DNA from 3 places in the Streptomyces sp. NBC_00442 genome. Region 1 is predicted to be linked to each of the others. Evidence: riboswitches for the same ligand, from Rfam matches in the RefSeq annotation. Region 1 holds a riboswitch; each other region holds the start of a gene.
The links. A riboswitch is a leader RNA that binds a small molecule or an ion and turns the genes downstream of it on or off. The one in region 1 is predicted to bind cyclic di-AMP.

Region 2: another riboswitch for cyclic di-AMP. It lies ahead of OG432_RS06640 (M23 family metallopeptidase); the one in region 1 lies ahead of OG432_RS32970 (LysM peptidoglycan-binding domain-containing protein).
Region 3: another riboswitch for cyclic di-AMP. It lies ahead of OG432_RS15520 (M23 family metallopeptidase); the one in region 1 lies ahead of OG432_RS32970 (LysM peptidoglycan-binding domain-containing protein).

What each region holds. Positions count from the first base shown of each region.
Region 1 covers NZ_CP107918.1:7,326,022-7,332,477, forward strand. The annotation lists gene OG432_RS32960 (hypothetical protein) at 1-250, shown strand, start outside; gene OG432_RS32965 (RraA family protein) at 336-959, opposite strand; cyclic di-AMP (ydaO/yuaA leader) riboswitch at 1,601-1,785, shown strand; gene OG432_RS32970 (LysM peptidoglycan-binding domain-containing protein) at 1,788-2,570, shown strand; gene OG432_RS32975 (anti-sigma factor antagonist) at 2,827-3,270, shown strand; gene OG432_RS32980 (eCIS core domain-containing protein) at 3,439-5,637, shown strand; gene OG432_RS32985 (dihydrofolate reductase family protein) at 5,680-6,276, shown strand; gene OG432_RS32990 (nucleoside deaminase) at 6,317-6,456, shown strand, end outside.
Region 2 covers NZ_CP107918.1:1,489,109-1,495,564, reverse strand. The annotation lists gene OG432_RS06650 (M16 family metallopeptidase) at 1-77, shown strand, start outside; gene OG432_RS06645 (M16 family metallopeptidase) at 95-1,459, shown strand; cyclic di-AMP (ydaO/yuaA leader) riboswitch at 1,673-1,831, shown strand; gene OG432_RS06640 (M23 family metallopeptidase) at 1,846-2,610, shown strand; gene OG432_RS06635 (GntR family transcriptional regulator) at 2,789-3,457, shown strand; gene OG432_RS06630 (HPr family phosphocarrier protein) at 3,730-4,011, opposite strand; gene OG432_RS06625 (bifunctional acetate--CoA ligase family protein/GNAT family N-acetyltransferase) at 4,164-6,456, shown strand, end outside.
Region 3 covers NZ_CP107918.1:3,441,409-3,447,864, forward strand. The annotation lists gene OG432_RS15505 (aldo/keto reductase) at 1-3, opposite strand, end outside; gene OG432_RS15510 (hypothetical protein) at 119-541, opposite strand; gene OG432_RS15515 (LuxR C-terminal-related transcriptional regulator) at 651-911, opposite strand; gene OG432_RS15520 (M23 family metallopeptidase) at 1,114-2,214, opposite strand; cyclic di-AMP (ydaO/yuaA leader) riboswitch at 2,227-2,397, opposite strand; gene OG432_RS15525 (PP2C family protein-serine/threonine phosphatase) at 2,687-3,808, opposite strand; gene OG432_RS15530 (MerR family transcriptional regulator) at 4,260-5,045, opposite strand; tRNA gene OG432_RS15535 (tRNA-Met) at 5,156-5,229, opposite strand; gene OG432_RS15540 (ArsI/CadI family heavy metal resistance metalloenzyme) at 5,299-5,727, opposite strand; gene OG432_RS15545 (ArsR/SmtB family transcription factor) at 5,827-6,225, shown strand; gene arsB (ACR3 family arsenite efflux transporter) at 6,222-6,456, shown strand, end outside.

The DNA.
Region 1 (6,456 bases):
GGTCACACTGAGCCGGTGGCGGCGCGCCGTGGCGCACTGGGCCGCACGGCCGTCCAAGCCGATCCCCGCCGACCTCAAGGCCGCGGCACGCGCCGCCCTGGACGGCCGCCTCGACACCGCCGCCGTCCTGCGCCTTCTGGAAGACCTGGAGACGACGGCCGAGGTGCCCGAGGGGGCCAAGTTCGAGACGTTCTCCCATCTGGACCGGGCGCTCGGCCTCGAACTCGTCCGCGAGGTGGGCACGGTCTGACCCGGCGGGCTGCGGGGGGGCTTCCCCCCTGAACCCGCGCCGCGTGCACGGTGGTTGAGTGCTGCCCCTCAACCCTGACCGCCCTTCAGTCTTCGAATCCGCCTTCGCTCAGGATGACGTCGATGCGGCTGCGGTGCGCCGCTTCCCACGCGTCGAGCGACTCGTCGGCCTCCTTGGCCAGTTTGCGCCGCGCGTCGACGAGCACCTGCTCCCTGCGGGCGTGCGGCGTGACCACGACGCCCTCCTCGTCGGCCACCACGACATCGCCCGGACTCACGCGCACTCCGCCGCAGAGCACCGGCACGTTGAGCGGCTCGACGGCCTTCTTGGCGCCCGGCACGGGAATGACGCCACGGGCGAAGACGGGGAAGCCCAACTCGCGTACCTCTGCGAGATCGCGAATGACTCCGTCGGCCACGAAGGCCGCGATGCCCCGGCGTTGGGCGACGGCGCACACGTTTCCGCCGGCGAGCGCGTAGTCCAGGTCGCCCGATTCGACGACGATGACCGAACCGGGCTCGGCGCGGTGAATGGCCGCGTGCAGCATGAGGTTGTCACCCGCAGGACACCGAACGGTGAATGCGGGACCGGCGACCCGCGGAACCGGTGACCACAAAGGGCGAATTCCGATATCCATGACCTGCTTGCGCCCGAGGAGATCGGCGAGCGTGGTCGGCGGAATGTTCTTGAATTCAGCGATGTCGTTCATGTTCTTCCTTGGTCGGGGCGCGAGTTGTGCGGGACAAGCCAACGGCGGTGACCCTGCGGCGCCGAATTGCCCATGGTCTCAGGCCGTCTGATCCGCCGCCAGGACCCTTCCCCCGTGTGAGGGGGTCCGTGACGGCATGCGGTGTGGTGCGGGGCGCGGTGCTCCAGAAGGCGGGAAGGCGGGGGTAGGAGACGTCTGGCCCTCCCTGGCCATGGCCACCACCGAGTCCGCGCAGACCTAGCGCAGACCTCGCGCAGACCTCGCGCAGAGATCGTCGGAGCGAAGCCCCCCCACCCTCCCTCGGTCGGCTGCGCACACAAAAGTCCCTAGTGTCCGAAATGGAGCATTATGGGATTTACCGTCGCGCGCCGAGAAATGTCCATATTGGGACTAATGGGTGGGCCTCGCCGCTTTTGCTAATACGGCGTTCGGTTCCCGGATGGCCGAGTGAATTGGGTCACTCGCCCGACGGGCTGTCAGGAAAGCTCCCCAGGGTCATTCGGGTTCATTTTCAAGAGAGTTGACGGATTCGGCGGGGGTGTCCCAGGGGCATGGATTTCCGTGGATCAATATTCCGGATCATGCGCAATGAATTCTGGCCTTGTTTCCGCTCGGCCCCTTCGTTTACGTTCACCGTCAATCCGGATGGAACGCCGAATCCTGCCACCGTCCGGTACCTCCCAGACACGTAGGGCAGGAGCGGGGGACCCAGGTAAGCCGCCGGTCCGGATTTCCGGAACGGCTGGGGTGAAGTCGCGTGCATCGCGGCCGGACATCTCCCGTCCGAACCCGACAGCTCACCTCGCAGGCGACGGAGAGGAAAAAACCATGCCTGCAAAGGGCAAGCACCGCCGCCCCAAGTCCCGCTCGTTCAGCCGGGGCCTCGCCGTCGCCGGTACGGGCGGCGCCGTACTCGCCATGCCGGTGATCGGCGCGACCACGGCCGCCGCCGCGCCCGCGTCGGTCCACACCGCCACGGTGGCGAGCGTCGCCGCGGCCGCCAAGTCGGTCACGGCGGTGAAGGCGGCTCCCCTGAGCTACGACGTCGTCTCGGGCGACTCGCTCTCCCGGATCGCCGACGCCCTCAAGGTGAGCGGTGGCTGGAAGCAGCTGTACCAGGACAACCGGAGCGTCATCGGCAGCAACCCCGCCGTGATCCGCCCCGGCATCAGGCTCACCGTCGGTGGCCCGGCCCCGGCCGCCGCCACGACCGCGCGCGACGCCTCGGCCGACCGGGCCGACCGCTCCGCGCGCCCGGCCACCCTCACCACGGCGAGCACGGCCTCCTACACCAACAACCTCGACGGCTGGATCAAGCAGTCGCTCGCCATCATGGCCCAGCAGGGCATCCCCGGCACCTACGACGGCATCTACCGCAACGTCATGCGGGAGTCCTCGGGCAACCCCATGGCGATCAACAACTGGGACTCCAACGCGGTGGCCGGAACCCCCTCCAAGGGACTCCTCCAGGTCATCCAGCCCACGTTCACCGCCTTCCACGTGCCCGGCACCTCCACGGACCTCTACGACCCGATCGCCAACATCACCGCGGCGTGCAACTACGCCGCCAAGACCTACGGCTCGATCGACAACGTCTTCGGCGCCTACTGAGCCCGCTGCCGCGGACCGAACACGCAAGACGGCCGGACGCCCTCGACGTGAGGAGGGCGTCCGGCCGTACCGTCGGGCCTCCGCGCGGCGGCGGCGCAACTTCGGTTCACCCGCCGGGATGAACAATCTCAAGGCTGCACGTTTCTGCAGGCGTGCTTGTTCCTAGGGTGGTAAGGCGTCACCCGGACCACGGTGACTGCCCGATTACCGTGCCCCCCCGCACCCCCCGGGGGCCCTTGCTGGACCGGGAGCTGCCATGGGAACCACCGCTCGGCCGTCCGTCTCGGCCCCCGTGCCGCTCCCGCCCGGCCTGCTTCCGGAGCGGTGCCGCCACGCCCGTACCCATCTGGTCCGGGGAGTCACGGTCGTCGAGGTCCACGGCACCGTCGACCTGGCCAGCGCCCCCGACGTACGGGTGCATCTCGACGCGGCCACCCAGCCGCCCGGCGCCCGCGTGGTCGTGGACCTGCGGCCCGTGGAATTCTTCGACTGTGCCGTCCTCACGCTGCTCTTCCGGGCGCACCGCAGGATCCGGGAGCGCGGCGGCCGGCTCGGCGTGGTGTGCGTACGGCCATGGCATCTGCGGGTGCTCGCCGCGGGTGGGCTCGACGCGCTGGTCCGTCCGGTCGCGACGGTCGAGGAGGCGGCGCTCACCGCGCCGTTCGCACCGCCCCCGGAGACCGACATCAATCACCGCTGAGGCGAATCCAGTTGGACGGGTCCGTGGCGCGGTGACGCTCTTCGCCCATCACACCGCGAGCGCCCCGTCGGTGCCCCTGCGGCTGCCCTTCCGTACCTTCACCGGCGTACCCCCACGGTGATATGCACGTACGGCCGGACATCGCGTCCCACCACCAAAGGGGTTCACGTGCACGCCCAGGACAGCCAGCAGGGCCGATCCGCCACGCCCGGCGGGCCCGTGCCGCGGGCGGGTGAGCGCGACGAGGCGGCACTACGGGGACCTGGCGGGGCGGCCGCGGGGTTCAGCCCCGCGCAGGTGCTCGCCCTCCAGCGGTCCGCCGGGAACGCCGCGGTGGCCGGACTTGTCGCCCAGCGTGCCGCGGCCGTGCGGTCCTCCGGCCACGATGTGCAGCGCTCCTCCGTCCACGACGTGCTGCGCGGGTCCGGTCAACCCCTGGCTTCGGAGGTGCGCGCCGACATGGAGAGCAGGCTCGGCGCCGACTTCGCGGACGTCCGGGTGCACAACGACGTCGCGGCGCAGCGCTCGGCGGCCGAGATCGGCGCCCGTGCCTACACCTCCGGAAGCCATGTCGTGGTGGGCCGGGGTGGTGCCGACCGCCATACCCTCGCCCACGAGCTCACCCATGTCATCCAGCAGCGCCAAGGACCCGTGGCCGGCACCGACACGGGCGGGGGCCTGAGCATGTCGGACCCTTCGGACGCCTTCGAGCGGGCGGCGGAGGCGAACGCCACGCGCGCGCTGTCCGAGCCCGCGGCCGGTGCCGAGGCGACGGCCGACCCGGTACAGCGGGCATGTGACGGGGCGTCGCACCCGCACCCGGCGGGCCCCGCCGTCGTACAGCGGGCCGTGGGATTCGAGTTCGAGGCACAGTGGAACGTCCGGCGGGTGGCCGATCCCGTGGCCGACACCGCGACCCATGAGCAACGGACCGCGGACAGGGAGCGGTTGCTCGATGCCAAGCTCCTCGCCCTGGCGATCAAACCCGAGGCGAAGCAACTCACCGACGAGGAGAAGGCGGAGTCGCCCGAGGCCCTCAGGGCGCGCTGGTTCGACGGGGCGTTCCTCACCGAGGCCGGTGAACGCCGCCTGGAGCAGACCGAGTTCAGGCGGGGCACCGCGCAGCGGGCGGCGTCCGAGATGAGCCTGATGATCTCCAGCCAGATTCCCGAGGCGCCCCTGCTCGGTGAGAACCTCGGCAAGGGGCGCGGGCCCGAGGGCGTGGTGGTGCGGGGCACCAAGTACGACCTGACCGCCGACGCCAGTCCCTCGGGCGGCTCTAACCTGGAGTGGGTGACCGACCCGTTGGACACGGTGGCCGAGGTCGGTTCCGTGCTCGACGGCATCACCGGCATGACCCGCTACCTCAACGGGCGTCAGAAGGACTCCTTCATCCCGTCGGAGGACGTCACGGCGGGAGGCGGCACCCCCGAGCCGCACCTGCGCATCTACCCCTTCCGCGGGGCGCTCTCGTTCGCCCCGCAGACCACCGCCGGGATGCGCCTCGACCGGCTGCCGGACCTGATCGGCTATCTGGCCGACAAGGAGGAGAAGCCGAAGTCCAAGTCCCTGGGCGGCGTGTTGAACAGCGTGCACGGGAAACTCACCCACGCCGGTGAGCGGCGTACGCAGGCACGCCGTGACCTCTTCGGCGGCGGGTTCGGTGCGCTGCCCGCGGCCAAGTCGGGAGCGGAGCGGGCGGTGGGGGAGTTCGGCGCGTCCCCTCCCGAGGGGCTCTCCCTGTCGAAGGGCGACATCGGCAGCCTGACGGGTCTGGTCATGCATCTCGGCGCCTACGTGCTGGAGGGCGAGGAGATGAAGGCGGGTGCCAACGCCAAGTCGATCGCGGGCGGCCTCATGGCCCGCACCGACTTCGCCCACACCTTCGGACTGCTGCCGCGTCCCGTGCAGGAGTACTTCCGCGCGCACCCCGATGGGTTCGCCGATCTGGTCCTGACCGCCGTCGACCGCGAGGGGAACAGGCCGCTGTTCGGGGCGCCGGTGGAGCGCGGCCTGGCGAACGACCGCACCCGGACGGCGATCGCGCTCACCCGGTCGAAGTGGCTCCGGACGGTGGCCCTCGGGCACGACCTCCTGAAGAACACCGAGCACCTGACTCCCGAGCAGCGGGACATGGCCGACGACGAGCCGGGAACGCAAGCCGTCCACAAGTCGCTCGGCGCGCTGGGCGACCAGGACAACAGCGTCACCGTGAAGAAGCAGGAGATCCAGCTGATGGTGGCCGAGCTGCGCCGCATGGAGGAGCGGGTCCCGGCCGAGAAACTGAAGCCCCTGGCCGTGGCCGCTTTCAAGTTGATCGAGCAGCTCAACCAAGGAAAGGACCTCAAGTACGCGAAGCGGGAGTAAGGCGTAAGGGCGTGCGCCACGGGGCGGCGTATCGTTTCGCGCGTGACTGCGAAGCGAAAGATCATCTTTGCCATGTCGGTCTCGCTCGACGGCTATTTCGAGGGGCCGGAACGACAGATCGACTGGCACCAGGTCGACGATGAACTGCACCAGCACTTCAACGACGAACTCCGCACCATGGGCGCCTTCCTGGAAGGCCGGGTCACGCACGAGCTCATGGCGCAGTTCTGGCCCACGGCCGACGCCGACCCGTCGGCTCCCGCGCCGGTGGCCGAATTCGCCGGGATCTGGCGGGAGATGCCGAAATTCGTGTTCTCGCGCACTCTCCAAGAGGCGGACTGGAACACCGTCGTCAAGCGTGAGGTCGTCGTGGAAGAGATCGAGGCGCTCACGGCGGAACCGGGCGGAGACCTCGCGCTGGGCGGCGCCGAGCTCGCGGCGGCCTTCCGGCGCCACGACCTCATCGACGAGTACCGCCTCTACGTCCACCCGGTCCTGCTCGGTGCGGGCAGGCCTCTGTTCGGCCCCGGGGATGCGGCCGCGGCCGGCGGCCCCCGCGAGCTGCGCCTCGTCGAGACCCGGACCTTCGGGAACGGCGTCGTGCTGCTGCGTCACCGACGGGCCCGGAACGCGGCGTGACCGGCGCCCGTGGACAACAGACGCGAGAGGGCGGCGGCACATGGAACTCCTGACACCGAAAACGGCCGGGCAATGGCTGACGACGGCCGTCGAAGAGGCGAGGGCGGGTCTCGCCGAGGGCGGCATTCCGATCGGCGCGGCGCTCTACGGCGCCGACGGCACGATCCTGGGGCGCGGTCA
Region 2 (6,456 bases), 5.8 Mb from region 1:
ACAACCGGGCGGTCCTGGTGTACGAGCCCACCGCGGCACCCGAGGCAGGCAACGAAGAGGAAGAGGCGGGCCAGTGACGGACGCTGTCGTGACCATGGAGTTCCACCCGCAGCCCACCGCGGGCGCGGCCAAGCCGTGGGCCTTCCCGGCCCCCGAGCGCGGGACGCTCGACAACGGCCTGACCGTGCTGCGCTGCGACCGCCCCGGCCAGCAGGTCGTCGCCGTCGAGATCTTCCTCGCGGCCCCGCTCGACGCCGAGCCCGAGGGCCTCGACGGCGTCGCCACGATCATGGCGCGCGCCCTGACCGAGGGCACCGACAAGCACTCGGCGGAGGAGTTCGCCGCCGAACTGGAGCGCTGCGGCGCCACCATCGACGCGCACGCCGACCACCCCGGCGTCCGGGTCTCCCTCGAAGTGCCCGTCTCGCGACTGCCCAAGGCGCTCTCGCTGCTCGCCGACGCGCTGCGCGCCCCCGCGTTCGCCGACGCCGAGATCGAGCGGCTGGTGGCCAACCGGCTCGACGAGATCCCGCACGAGCAGGCCAACCCGGCCCGCCGCGCCGCCAAGCAGCTCTCCAAGGAGCTCTTCCCCGCCACCGCGCGCATCTCCCGGCCCCGCCAGGGCACCGAGGAGACGGTCGCCGCGATCGACGCGGCCGCGGTGCGTGCCTTCTACGAGGCGTACGTGCGTCCCGCCACGGCCGTCACCGTCGTCGTCGGCGATCTGTCGGGCACCGACCTCGACGCGATCCTCGCGGACACCCTGGGCGCCTGGACCGGCAACACCGCGAAGGCGCGCCCCGTCCCGCCGATCACCGCCGACGACAGGGGCAGGGTCGTCATCGTGGACCGCCCCGGCGCGGTCCAGACGCAGCTGCTCATCGGTCGCATCGGCCCCGACCGCCACGACCGGGTCTGGGCGGCCCAGGTGCTCGGCACGTACTGCCTGGGCGGCACCCTGACCTCGCGCCTGGACCGCGTGCTGCGCGAGGAGAAGGGCTACACCTACGGGGTGCGTTCCTTCGGCCAGGTGCTGCGCTCGGGGCCGGAGGGCGGCGCCGCGATGCTCGCCATCAGCGGCTCGGTCGACACCCCGAACACCGGGCCCGCCCTGGACGACCTGTGGAAGGTGCTGCGCAAGCTCGCCGCCGAGGGTCTGACGGACGCGGAGCGCGAGAGCGCCGTGCAGAACCTGGTGGGTGTCGCGCCCCTCAAGTACGAGACCGCGGCGGCGGTCGCGGCGACCCTCGCCGACCAGGTCGAGCAGTTCCTGCCGGACGACTACCAGGCCCAGCTGTACGCGCAGCTCGCGGAGACCGGCACCGTGGAGGCGACGGCGGCCGTCGTCAACGCCTTCCCGGCCGACCGGCTCGTCACGGTGCTCGTGGGCGACGCGGCGCAGATCGCGGAGCCGGTGCGGGCGCTCGGAATCGGTGAAGTGAGCGTCGTCACGGGCTGATTGACGCGTCGTCGAGCCCCGTACTTCCGGGGCATACGGGACCCCGGTGGCGCACGCGCCTCCGGGGTCCCCCCATATGTCCGGTTTATTGGAGAGGTTGCCTGTCTGTCATGTGGCGTGCGCAACAAAAACCGGCGTCTGTTTGGTGATTGAAAGATCAGCCGTCTAGCGTCAATCGCGCTGTCCGTCACCACCCGTCGCAGCCGCGGCACCGGACAGTGATCGCCGAGTCCCCGATGGCGCGAGCCAGGGGAGCCGGGGACCCACTCAGTCCCTGGGGTGAATCGGACGCCCCCGCCCGCGGGGGAGCCCGTAGGAGACCTTCCTGCTCCGAACCCGTCAGCTAACCCGGTAGGCGAGATGGAAGGAAAGGACACCGCCGCTCCATGGCGTTCACCCGTGCCACCGGGAAACATCGCGCGCCCAGCCGGATGACGCGCCGCAGCGCGAACATCGCGGGCATCGCCACCCTCGCCACCGCCGGAGTCGTAGGCACCCTCGCCTCCCCGGCCGTCGCCGCCCCGAGCACCACCACCGACACCGGCCTCACCCAGGCCATCGTCATCGGCGACACCCTCGCCGACCAGCTCGGCGCCCAGGCCGACGCGCAGAAGCAGGCGGCCGCGAAGGCCAAGGCGAAGGCGGAGGCCGAAGCCGAGGCCAAGCGCAGGGCCGAGCAGCGCGCCCAGGAGGCCCGCGAGGCCAAGGAGCGCGCCGCGCGCGAGGCCGAGCGCAAGCGCCTCAACACGTTTGTCGCCCCCATAGCCAACAGCTATGTGTCCACGGGCTACAAGACCGGCGGATCGCTGTGGTCCTCCGGCAGCCACACGGGCATCGACTTCCACGCGGGCATCGGCACCCCGGTGCACGCCGTGGGTCTGGGCACCGTCGTGGAGGCCGGCGCGGGCGGCGCGTACGGCAACAACGTCGTGATCAAGATGCACGACGGCACGTACACGCAGTACGGCCACCTCTCGGTCATCCAGGTCTCCGTCGGCCAGTCCGTGGAGCCCGGCACCCAGATCGCCCTCTCGGGCAACACCGGCAATACCACCGGCCCGCACCTCCACTTCGAGGCCCGCACCGGCCCGGAGTACGGCTCGGACATCGACCCGATCGCCTACCTGCGGTCGCACGGCGTGAGCGTCTGAGGCGCCTCGGCCTCCGCGCACACCGAAGACCCCCGGCATCGCGCCGGGGGTCTTCGCCGTTGGCCCGAAGGCGTCCGCGGGTCCCGGCCGTCATCCGGAAGTAACACGGCGTCGATACAGTCGCCGCTCGGGCGTCGCCCGACCGCGATCCGGCGGGAATCCAGGCGGAGGTTCGGACGTGCGTGTTCCGGCGCATTCCATCGGCGCGGCGATCCGCGACGACATCGTCTCGGGCGTTTTCGAGCCCGGCCGCAGACTCGCCGAAGAAGCCCTCGCGCGCCGTTACGGGGTGTCCCGCGTCCCGGTCCGCGAGGCCCTGCGCACGCTGGAGTCCGAGGGGTTCGTCACCACCCGCAGACACGTCGGCGCCCATGTCGCCGAACTCACCGACCGCGAGGCCGCCGACCTCCTCGAACTGCGCCTGTTCCTGGAGCCGTTGGCCGCGGCGCGGGCCGCCCAACGCCGCGACGAGGCCCATCTCCGGGTGCTGAGCGGCCTGGTGAGGCTGGGTCAGGGGCGGGCGGGCCGCGGCCGGGGGGAGGATCCGCGCTCCTTGTGGGGCTGGTTCCACGAGACGCTGGCCCAGGCCTCCGCGAGCCCCGGACTCATCGCGCTGCTCGCGCAGTTGCGGCACAAGGTCGCCTGGATGTACGTCGTCGAACCGCCGGCCCGCCCGGCCGAGGCATGGGCCCTGCTCGGCGCGATCACCGACGCGGTGGCCCGGCACGACGCCGAACGCGCCCGTGCCCTCACGGCCCAGCACGCCGAGCGCTCCCTGCCGGCCCACCGGCTGCGCCGCCCCGCGCCGCCGCGGCACGGCGCCAGCACCGCGGACGCCCGCGCGTAAGGGCCACGCCGGACAGGCCGTACCCGGACAGGCCGTACCCGGACAGGCCGTACTCGGACAGGCCGTACTCGGACAGGCCGTACTCGGACAGGCCGTACTCGGACAGGCCGTACCCGGACGACAAGCCGTACCCGGGCAAGCCGTATATGAACAGCCGACACCGAGGGAGCGGCGGCATTCCGGCGCCCGGAACGTGCGGGCGCGCAGGAAGACGAAAGGACCGCCGGGCCCGGATCCGGGTCCCGCGGTCCTCCGATGTGCTGCCGGCCGGCTCAGACGGTCTCGGGGAGTTCCTCAAGACCCTCGGCGACCAGCTTGGCCAGACGGTCGAGCGCGGCGTCCGCGCCCTCGGCGTCGGAGGCCAGCACGATCTCCTCGCCGCCCTGCGCGCCCAGGCCGAGCACCGCGAGCATCGACGCGGCGTTGACCGGGTTGCCGTCGGCCTTGGCGATCGTCATGGGGACTCCGGCGGCCGTGGCGGCACGGACGAAGATGGACGCGGGGCGGGCGTGCAGGCCCTCGGCCCAGCCGACGTTGACGCGGCGCTCAGCCATGGTGTTGCCCTTCGAAATCTCTGACGGTTGTCTAGACCAGTCTCTCATGTGGTGCACGGTGCTCCTGCCGACTTTAGGCCCGGGTGCGCCGCCGATCGGCCCTTGCCACCTTCCCCCGCCCCGTACGGCCCCGCGACCCGTACGCTTTCCGTATGACGACGGCGTCCGACCCCGCGTACCCGGCCCACTGGGAGGCCGACGTGGTGCTCCGTGACGGCGGCACCGCGCGCATCCGGCCCATCACCTCCGAGGACGCCGAGCGGCTCGTCTCCTTCTACGAGCTGGTCTCGGACGAGTCGAAGTACTACCGCTTCTTCGCGCCCTACCCGAGGCTCTCCGCCAAGGACGTGCACCGCTTCACCCATCACGACTACGTCGACCGCGTGGGGCTCGCCGCGACCGTCGGCGGCGAGTTCATCGCGACCGTCCGCTACGACCGGATCAACGCCCAGGGGCGGCCGGCCTCCGCCCCCGCCGACGAGGCCGAGGTCGCCTTCCTCGTCCAGGACGCCCACCAGGGCAGGGGCGTCGCCTCCACCCTGCTCGAACACATCGCGGCGGTGGCCCGCGAGCGCGGCATCCGGCGGTTCGCGGCCGAGGTGCTGCCCGCCAACAGCAAGATGATCAAGGTGTTCACGGACGCCGGCTACCAGCAGAAGCGCTCCTTCGAGGACGGCTCGGTCCACCTCACCCTCGACCTGGAACCCACCGCCGAGTCGCTCGCCGTGCAGCGCGCCCGTGAGCTGCGCGCCGAGGCGCGCTCCGTGCAGCGCCTGCTCGCGCCCGGCTCCGTCGCGGTCATCGGCGCCGGCCGCGCCCCCGGGGGCGTCGGCCGGGCGGTGCTGCGCAACCTCCTGGACGCAGGCTTCACGGGGCGGCTCCACGCGGTGAACCAGGCGCTCACCGAGGAGCAGCGCGAGCTCGACGGCGTCCCCGCCTTCCCCTCCGTCGGCGCGATCGGTGAGCCGGTCGACCTGGCGATCATCGCGGTGCCCGCCGAACGGGTGCCGCACGCCGTCGCCGACTGCGGCGAACACGGCGTCCAGGGCCTGGTCGTCCTCTCGGCCGACTACGCGGAGAGCGGTCCGCCCGGCAGGGAGCGCCAGCGCGCGCTGGTGCGCCAGGCCCGCTCGTACGGGATGCGCCTGATCGGCCCCAACGCGTTCGGGATCATCAATACCGCGGCCGGCGTACGGCTGAACGCGTCGCTGGCGCCCGAGGCGCCGCCCGCCGGCCGGATCGGCCTGTTCACCCAGTCCGGTGCGATCGGCATCGCCCTGCTGTCCGGGCTCTACCGGCGCGGCGCGGGCCTGTCCACGTTCATCTCCTCCGGCAACCGCGCCGACGTCTCGGGCAACGACTTCCTCCAGTACTGGTACGAGGACCCCGACACCGATGTCGTGCTGCTCTACCTCGAATCCATCGGCAACCCGCGGAAGTTCACCCGCCTGGCCCGCCGCACGGCCGCCGCGAAACCCGTCGTCGTGGTCAAGGGCGCACGGCACAGCGGCACGACCCCGCCGGGCCACGCCGTTCCGGTGACCCGGGTGCCGGACGCCACGGTCTCGGCGCTGCTGCGCCAGGCCGGCGTCATCCTCGTCGGCACGGTCACCGAACTCGTCGACGCCGGCCTGCTCCTCGCGGGCCAGCCCCTGCCGGCGGGCCCGCGCGTGGCGATCCTCGGCAACTCCGAATCGCTCGGTCTCCTGACGTACGACGCCTGTCTCACCGAAGGGCTGCGCCCCCGCAGGCCCCTCGACCTGACGACGGCGGCGACCCCGGCCGACTTCCGCGCGGCGCTCGCGGCCGCCCTCGCCGACGACACCTGCGACGCGGTCGTGGTGACCGCGATTCCCTGGGTCGGCGAGAACGGGGCGCTGGAGTCCGGTGACGGCCAGGTCCTCGCCGACGCCCTGCGCGAGGCGGCCGCCACGGGCCCGGCCAAGCCGGTGATGGTGGTCCACGTGGAGATCGGCGGCCTGGCCGAAGCGCTCGCGGCGGCAACCCGCACCGCCCCGCGCCCGGCGGGCCCCATCGAACCGTCCCCCCAGCCCACGACGTACACGCCCTCGCGACCTCCCCGCCCCGGCACACATCCAGCCGCTCCGGCGTTCGAGGAGCGGGCGTCCGGGGGCAGCGCCCCCAGCCCACCCACCGGCGGTCGGCCGGGAACGGGCCCGGAGCCGGGCCACAACGCCACCCCGCCCCGTGAGGCAACCCGTATTCCCGCCTACCCCGCCGCCGAGCGAGCCGTGCGGGCCCTCGCCGAAGCCGTCCGCTATGCCCGCTGGCGGCAGGACGCGGCCGAGCCCGGCAAGGTGGGGGAGTACGACGACATCGACGAGGCCGGAGCGGCCGCGCTGATCGAGCGCCTGCTCGGGCCGGACCCCGACCCCCGCGGCACGACCCTGACCGCCGCGGACGGCGATGAGCTGCTCGCCCGGT
Region 3 (6,456 bases), 3.9 Mb from region 1:
CATGGCGACCCCAACCCCCGTACTGCGCCGCCTATTCCGCCTCCGCGTGCCTGCTTCCGGCTCCGCGTGCCTGCGCGGCAGCCCCGGTGGGCGGCGACGACGGAACAGTCGGGTCGGACTATCCGCAGTGCACGCCGTACCAGTTGCCACCGCCGATGACCTCGCCGTTCGAGTGCATCGGCCCGTTGCCTACGGTCGCCTCCAGGTTCAGGCACTTTCCGTTCGTGTTGGTGATCTTCACCGGCCCGGCATAAGAAGCGTAATTGCCGAGGTCACCGTCGTGCTGAACCCAGTCGGAGGTCCAGATGTCCACCCCGAGCTCGTACGCCTTCCCGGCGTATTTCGCGGCTACGGTGACCGCGCAGTCGGTGCCGTTCGACGCACTGGAGTAGAAGAGATAGGTGTGGCTCAGCGTCTCACCCGCCGAGTTCCTGCTCGTATACGAGTCCACCTGGGAGCCGGGGCATCCCCAGTTGGCCGCGGAGGCGGACGGCGCCGCTCCGAATATCACGCCCGATGCGACGAGCCCGACCGTCGCCATCCATGTAGCCGTACGCTTTCTCATGAGCACTCCCGGGAGTTCGGTGATGACGCGAGGCAATCTAGTCGAGGAATCCTCGATTCACTCGGCATCAATTCCCATGACGTAATTACGCCACCGACCGCAGACCTCGCCGCTGCGCGGCGCACGGCCGAGGCCCCAGCCACCCCAGCTCCTGGGCCCGCGCGCCGAGAGCGAGCCGACTGGCCACCCCCGCCCGGTCCATCAACTTCTTCACATGGCGCTGGACGGTGCGGTGACTCAGCCCCATGACTCGTGCGACGCGGGCATCCTCATATCCCTGGTACAAGAACCAAAGAATGCGGAGTTCCGTTTCGGGGACTGCGAGAGGCGTGTCCTTGTTTTCCATGTTCCCCCCAGGGAATGCAAGACGTGGACCCCGACAAGGCCGGGGCCACGCTAGCGCAGGGAGCAATGACAGGAACTTTGCCGATGAAATGAGGGTCACGGATTGATTCGATTGCGCCGCGAATGCCGGATGAGTCCACCCAGCGAATTCCACTCACCGAAATCCCCCGGAGTTCCGCCCCGGACCCCTGGGGGTCGCCCCCTCAGGGATGCAGCCCCTTGGACTGGAGCCACGTCATGGGGTCGATGCCCGTGCCGGACGGGGTGTGCACCTCCAGGTGGAGGTGCGGGCCCGTCACGTTCCCGGTCGCGCCGACGCGCCCGATCACGTCCCCCGTCGACACCTTCTGCCCCACGCTCACCGCGAGCGACGACTGGTGGCAGTACCAGAGCTCGCTGCCGTCATCCAGCGTGATGACCGTGCGATACCCGTACGCACCCGCCCATCCCGCCGACTTGACCGTCCCGGAGTGGACCGCCTTGAGCGGCGTGCCCGTCGGCGCCGCGAAGTCGAGGCCGGTGTGGTGGCCCGAGGACCACATCGAACCGGCCTCGCCGAACGTGGAGGTGAGGGTGTACGAGCCGACCGGCAGGGAGTACGCGGCGGCCAGCACGGCCAGCCGCTCCGCCTCCGCCTTCTTCGCCGCGGCCTCGTCCGCCGCCTTCTTCTCGGCCGCGGCCTTGGCCTCGGCGGCGTCCTGCTTGGCCCTGGCCTCCGCGGCCGCCTTCTCCGCCGCGGCCTTCTCGGCGGCCGCCTTCGCCTCGGCGACGGCCCCGGCCCTCTGCTGCTCGGCCTGCCGCAGGATGCGGGCGCGCAGCGCCTCCCCCGCGTCGGTGGCGCCCGCCTCGGCCTCGGTGGTGGTGAGCCCGGCCATGCTCAGTGGCGCGGCGGCGAACCTCCGGTCGGCCCTGGCCGCCGCGGTCTCGTGGCCGTCCGCGTCCGCGGCGTCGGCCGCGCCCCCATTCCCGCCGCCGTGCGGGACGAGGCTGCCCACGCCCGGCAGCGAGCCGAGGTCGGGCAGGTTGTCCGTGAGGGAGTCGGGCAGGGATATGGAGACCGGGGGCTTGGTCTGCGCGGTGGCCATGCCGCCGGCGCCGACCGCCGCGATGACACCGACCCCCAGGACGGTGGAGCTGCGGGCGAGCCCGCCGCGCTGCTTGGCGACTCTGTGCCGGCCCCGGAGCGGTCGTACGGACTCCTCGGTCGGGTCCCACTCCTCCCAGCTCTCGTCCTCGCCGGGCGCGTCCCCGTACAGCACCGCGGAGGGGGCGGGGGTGTCGAGGGCAGGCTCGTTGGACGCCATGGAGAGGCGCTCCTTTCCTTCCGTCTCCGCCTACCGGTAGCGGTGGGGATCCCCCCTGGCCCTTGAGGCCCGGGGGGAGGGTTCGGAGCAGGAAGGTCTCCTACGAGCGCCCATGACGGACGTCCGATTCACCCCAAGTTGGTGGTTCCCCGGTTCCCTTTCGGGATTCGGCGCATGCGCACGGTGCCGCCTTTGCGGCGGCTGGGACGGCCGCGCTGCGTTATCGAACGTTAATAGACAGCGGGACCGGATTCCAAGCCGTTCCCACTGATCGTTAACGACCTTGGCCCGGACTTAGCGGCGATTGCCGGGGCAAACCGGGCCAGTTGACGGCCCCTCACTGTCTCCTCCGTCACGCTCGCTTAAACATCCACATCCTGACGGTGTGTCAATTGTTATGCGCAGCGAGACCTTTCGGGCACCCACGGTGAACACCCGCCCGCGGTGAACGCCCGCCCCCGTGCCGCCTCCCCTACTTCACGATCTTCACCGTGCGGCGCCGGTCGGGCTGCCCTTCGGCCGGGCGGGCCACCGCGAGCAGCGCCATGTCGTCGCTCGCGCCGCCGCCGGTGTAGCGGCGTACGTCGTCGACGAGCGCGTCCAGCACCTCGTCGGGCCCCGGGAAGATGGCGCCCCGCAGACGCGCGCCGGGGTTGTAGAACACCCCCCGGTCGTCGCGCGCCTCGGAGAGCCCGTCGGTGTAGAGCAGCAGCGTCGTGCCGGCCGGGAAGGGGCGGACTTCGGCGCGGTCCGGCCACACACCGAGGTCCGACATGCCGAGCGGCAGCGCGGGCTCGGCCGGCATGACCGCGTCGAGGGATCCGTCCGGGTGGAGCAGGAACGGCTCGGGGTGGCCCCGGTTCACCAGGCGTACGGTGCCGTCGCCGCGCGGGATCTCGGCGAGCAGCGCCGTGGTGAACCCCTCGACGGCGTCGAGCCGGTCGCGCCGGGTGCCCTCGCGGGCCAGCGCCCGCTCCAGGCGCTGGGTCACCGCCTCCAGGGAGGACTCCTGCTCGGCGGCCTCCCGGAACGCGCCGATCACCACGGCGACGGCCTCCACCGCCTGGAGTCCCTTGCCACGGACATCGCCCACGATGAGCCGGACCCCGTACGGGGTTTCCTGCACGGCGAAGAGGTCCCCGCCGATGAAGGCGTCCGCCTGAGCGGCCTCGTACCGCGCTGCCACGTGCAGTCCGCCGATGCGGGACGCGGGCGTGGGCAGCACGGCGCGCTGCGCGGTCTCCGCGATGACCCGGGCCGATGCCAGCTGTTCGCCGCTGCGGCGCAGGATGCGGTTGATGACGAGGGCGAGTGCGCTCACCGTGAGCACGGTGAACAGTTCGCTCGCGCCTTCGCCGAGGTCGGGGAGGTCGTGTATGAACCAGAGCGCCACGACGGCGGCGACCGAACCGAGCCCGACGGCCGCGGTGCCACGCTCCGAGTAGAACGGGGCCGCGGCGACCGGCGCGCCCGCGAACAGCGCGGCGGCGGTCAGCTCGGGCGGGGTGGAGGCATCGAAGGCGAAGCCCACGAGAACCAGGAGCACGGGTAGCGCCCGTACCAGGCGCCCTTCGCCTTCTGCTCGCTGCCGCACCAGTCCAGACTGGCCCCTGCCGAGCCCGATGGCGACTCGGGCGCGCCCAACGGGGTGCCGGCCCGGCCGCGCGGGCCCCTCGGGTCGTCAACGCAGCCGGCACCGGTGGGGTCCCGGGCGGCCCCGGGCGCAGCTTCCTCTGGTGTGGCGGTGGTGGGCGTCCTGATCGGGTACGCAGGGCAGCTCCGCCCAGCCGCCGCGGTTGAGGCGGCACCCCGCGGGGAGCGTCGAGGGCCGGGCGGGCACCATCTCGACGGTGAGGGGCACGGACACGGGCATGGTCCCGCCCGGTTCCCGGCACCCGCTCAGGACCAGCGCGCAGAGGACGCCGAGGGCGCAGAGGACGAGCGGGAGCAGCGGCACGGCAGGCACATCCCGCCGCGCCGCTGCTCCCGTACGCCGCCGACCCGCAGCAGCCGTTTCCGTGTGCTCACTCATCGTGCAGGTGAGACTACTCCGCGCATCCGCCCCGCCCGGCCGGGCCGTCGGTGAGGTGGCGCTCCGCGTATACGGCGAGGGCGTCCCGCACGAACACGGCCGTGCCCTCGCCGTGCCGGTCGTAGGTGGCGGCGAAGCGCGGGTCGTCGACGTACATCCGGCCGAGCCCGGTCACGTACGACCTGCCGATGTCCGTGGTGGTGGACAGCCATGCGACGTGGCGCCGGGCGATGTCCTGGGCCGCCTCGCCGTCGACGGCGGCGCCGTCGGCGCACGCCCGGCCCCAGTCGCGGGCGATGTCGTCGTGCTCCCGCCGGAATCCGTGCCTCTGTTCATCGGTGAGCGAGCGCCACCAGCGGTCGCTCTTCTCGTAGGCGGCCCGCCCCCAGCGCCGGCTCACCTCCTCCTCGTACCGCGTGTGGTCGAACCCGTCGAACACTTCCTCGGCCATGAGCTCCTCTCCCTCCTCGGTCTTGTGCAAGGTGGTCCGTACGGAGGCGATCTGCCGCGCGATGCGTTCGCGCTCCTGTTCGAGCAGGCGCAGATGGGTCCGCAGGGCGGCCGCGGGATCGCGTTCCCCCTCCAGGACCTCGCCGATCACGGGCAGCGAGAGGCCCAGCTCCCGGAGGAGCAGGATGCGCTGGAGCCGGACGAGGGCGTCCTGACCGTAGTAGCGGTAGCCGTTGCTTCCGATCCGGCTGGGGGCGAGCAGGCCGAGTTCCCCGTAGTGACGCAGGGTCCGGCTCGTCGTCCCGGCCTTCTTGGCGATCTCCTGGATCGACCACTCCTTGCCGTTCACACCGGCCACGCTAGATCTTGACGTTGCGTCAAGGTCAACCACGGATCGCGGGAGTCCGGGCACGCGAAGAGGCCCGGCACTTGAAACAAGTGCCGAGCCTCTTCGTTCAGTAGCGGGGACAGGATTTGAACCTGCGACCTCTGGGTTATGAGCCCAGCGAGCTACCGAGCTGCTCCACCCCGCGTCGGTAAACACAACTGTACGGCATGGACAGGGGTGCTCCGAACCATTTCCGCGGCCGACCGATCGCGACCTACCGGCCCGCGCAGCAGGCGTCACCGGCCGTGCCGGGGTCGGCGCTCTTGCCGAGGGTGTCGGCGTCGGCCTTGACGACATAGACCTCCCACGGCTCCTTGCCGGGTCCGTGCACCCACACCTTGTCCTGCAGGGCATAGCAGCACGAGGTGTCGTTCTCCTCGAAGGTGGCGAGGCCGGCATCCTTGAGCCGGCCGGCCGCGGCCGCGACCTGGTCCGTGGACTCGACCTCTACGCCCAGGTGGTCGAGGCGGGTCTCCTGTCCGGGTTCGCCTTCGATCAGGACGAGCTTGAGCGGCGGCTCGGTGAGGGCGAAGTTGGCGTATCCCTCGCGTCGCTTGGCCGGTTCGGTGCCGAACAGCTTCGAGTAGAAGGTGACCGACGCTTCGAGGTCGCTGACGCGCAGGGCGAGCTGTGCACGGGACATGGCGGGGACTCCATCCATCTGAATCGATGTCTGTCGATGTCTGTCGATGTCTGTCGATGCAACGTTGCGCCTTGTATCGACACCTGTCAACATAGAAGGATGTCGAAACAAGAGCTCGTGGTACTCGGCCGGACCGACGAGACCGGCACCTGTTGCCCCGGACTGCTGACCGCCCCCCTCGACGAGGGACAGGCCGTAGAACTGGCGAAGGTGTTCAAGGCCCTGGGCGACCCGGTGCGGCTGCGCCTGCTCTCGCTCATCGCCTCGCGCGCCGGCGGCGAGGTCTGCGTCTGCGATCTGACCCCCGCCTTCGACCTGTCTCAGCCGACGATCTCGCATCACCTCAAGCTGCTTCGGCAAGCCGGCCTCATCGACTGCGAGCGGCGCGGTACGTGGGTCTACTACTGGCTGCTGCCCGAGATGACCGACCGTCTCGCCGGCCTCCTGACCCGCCCGGCCGGCGAGCCCCTGCCCGCGCCCGCCGAGGTGACCGCGTGAGCGTCGCCCCCGAGCGGGCGGTCGCCGGCCGTTTGTCGTTCCTCGACCGCTACCTAGCCGTGTGGATTCTCGCCGCGATGGCACTCGGCCTCGGGCTGGGCCGCATCGTGCCCGGCCTCGGGGACGCGCTCGCCCAGGTCACCATGACCGGCGTATCGCTGCCGATCGCGCTCGGCCTGCTCGTGATGATGTACCCGGTCCTCGCCAAGGTGCGGTACGACCGGATCGACA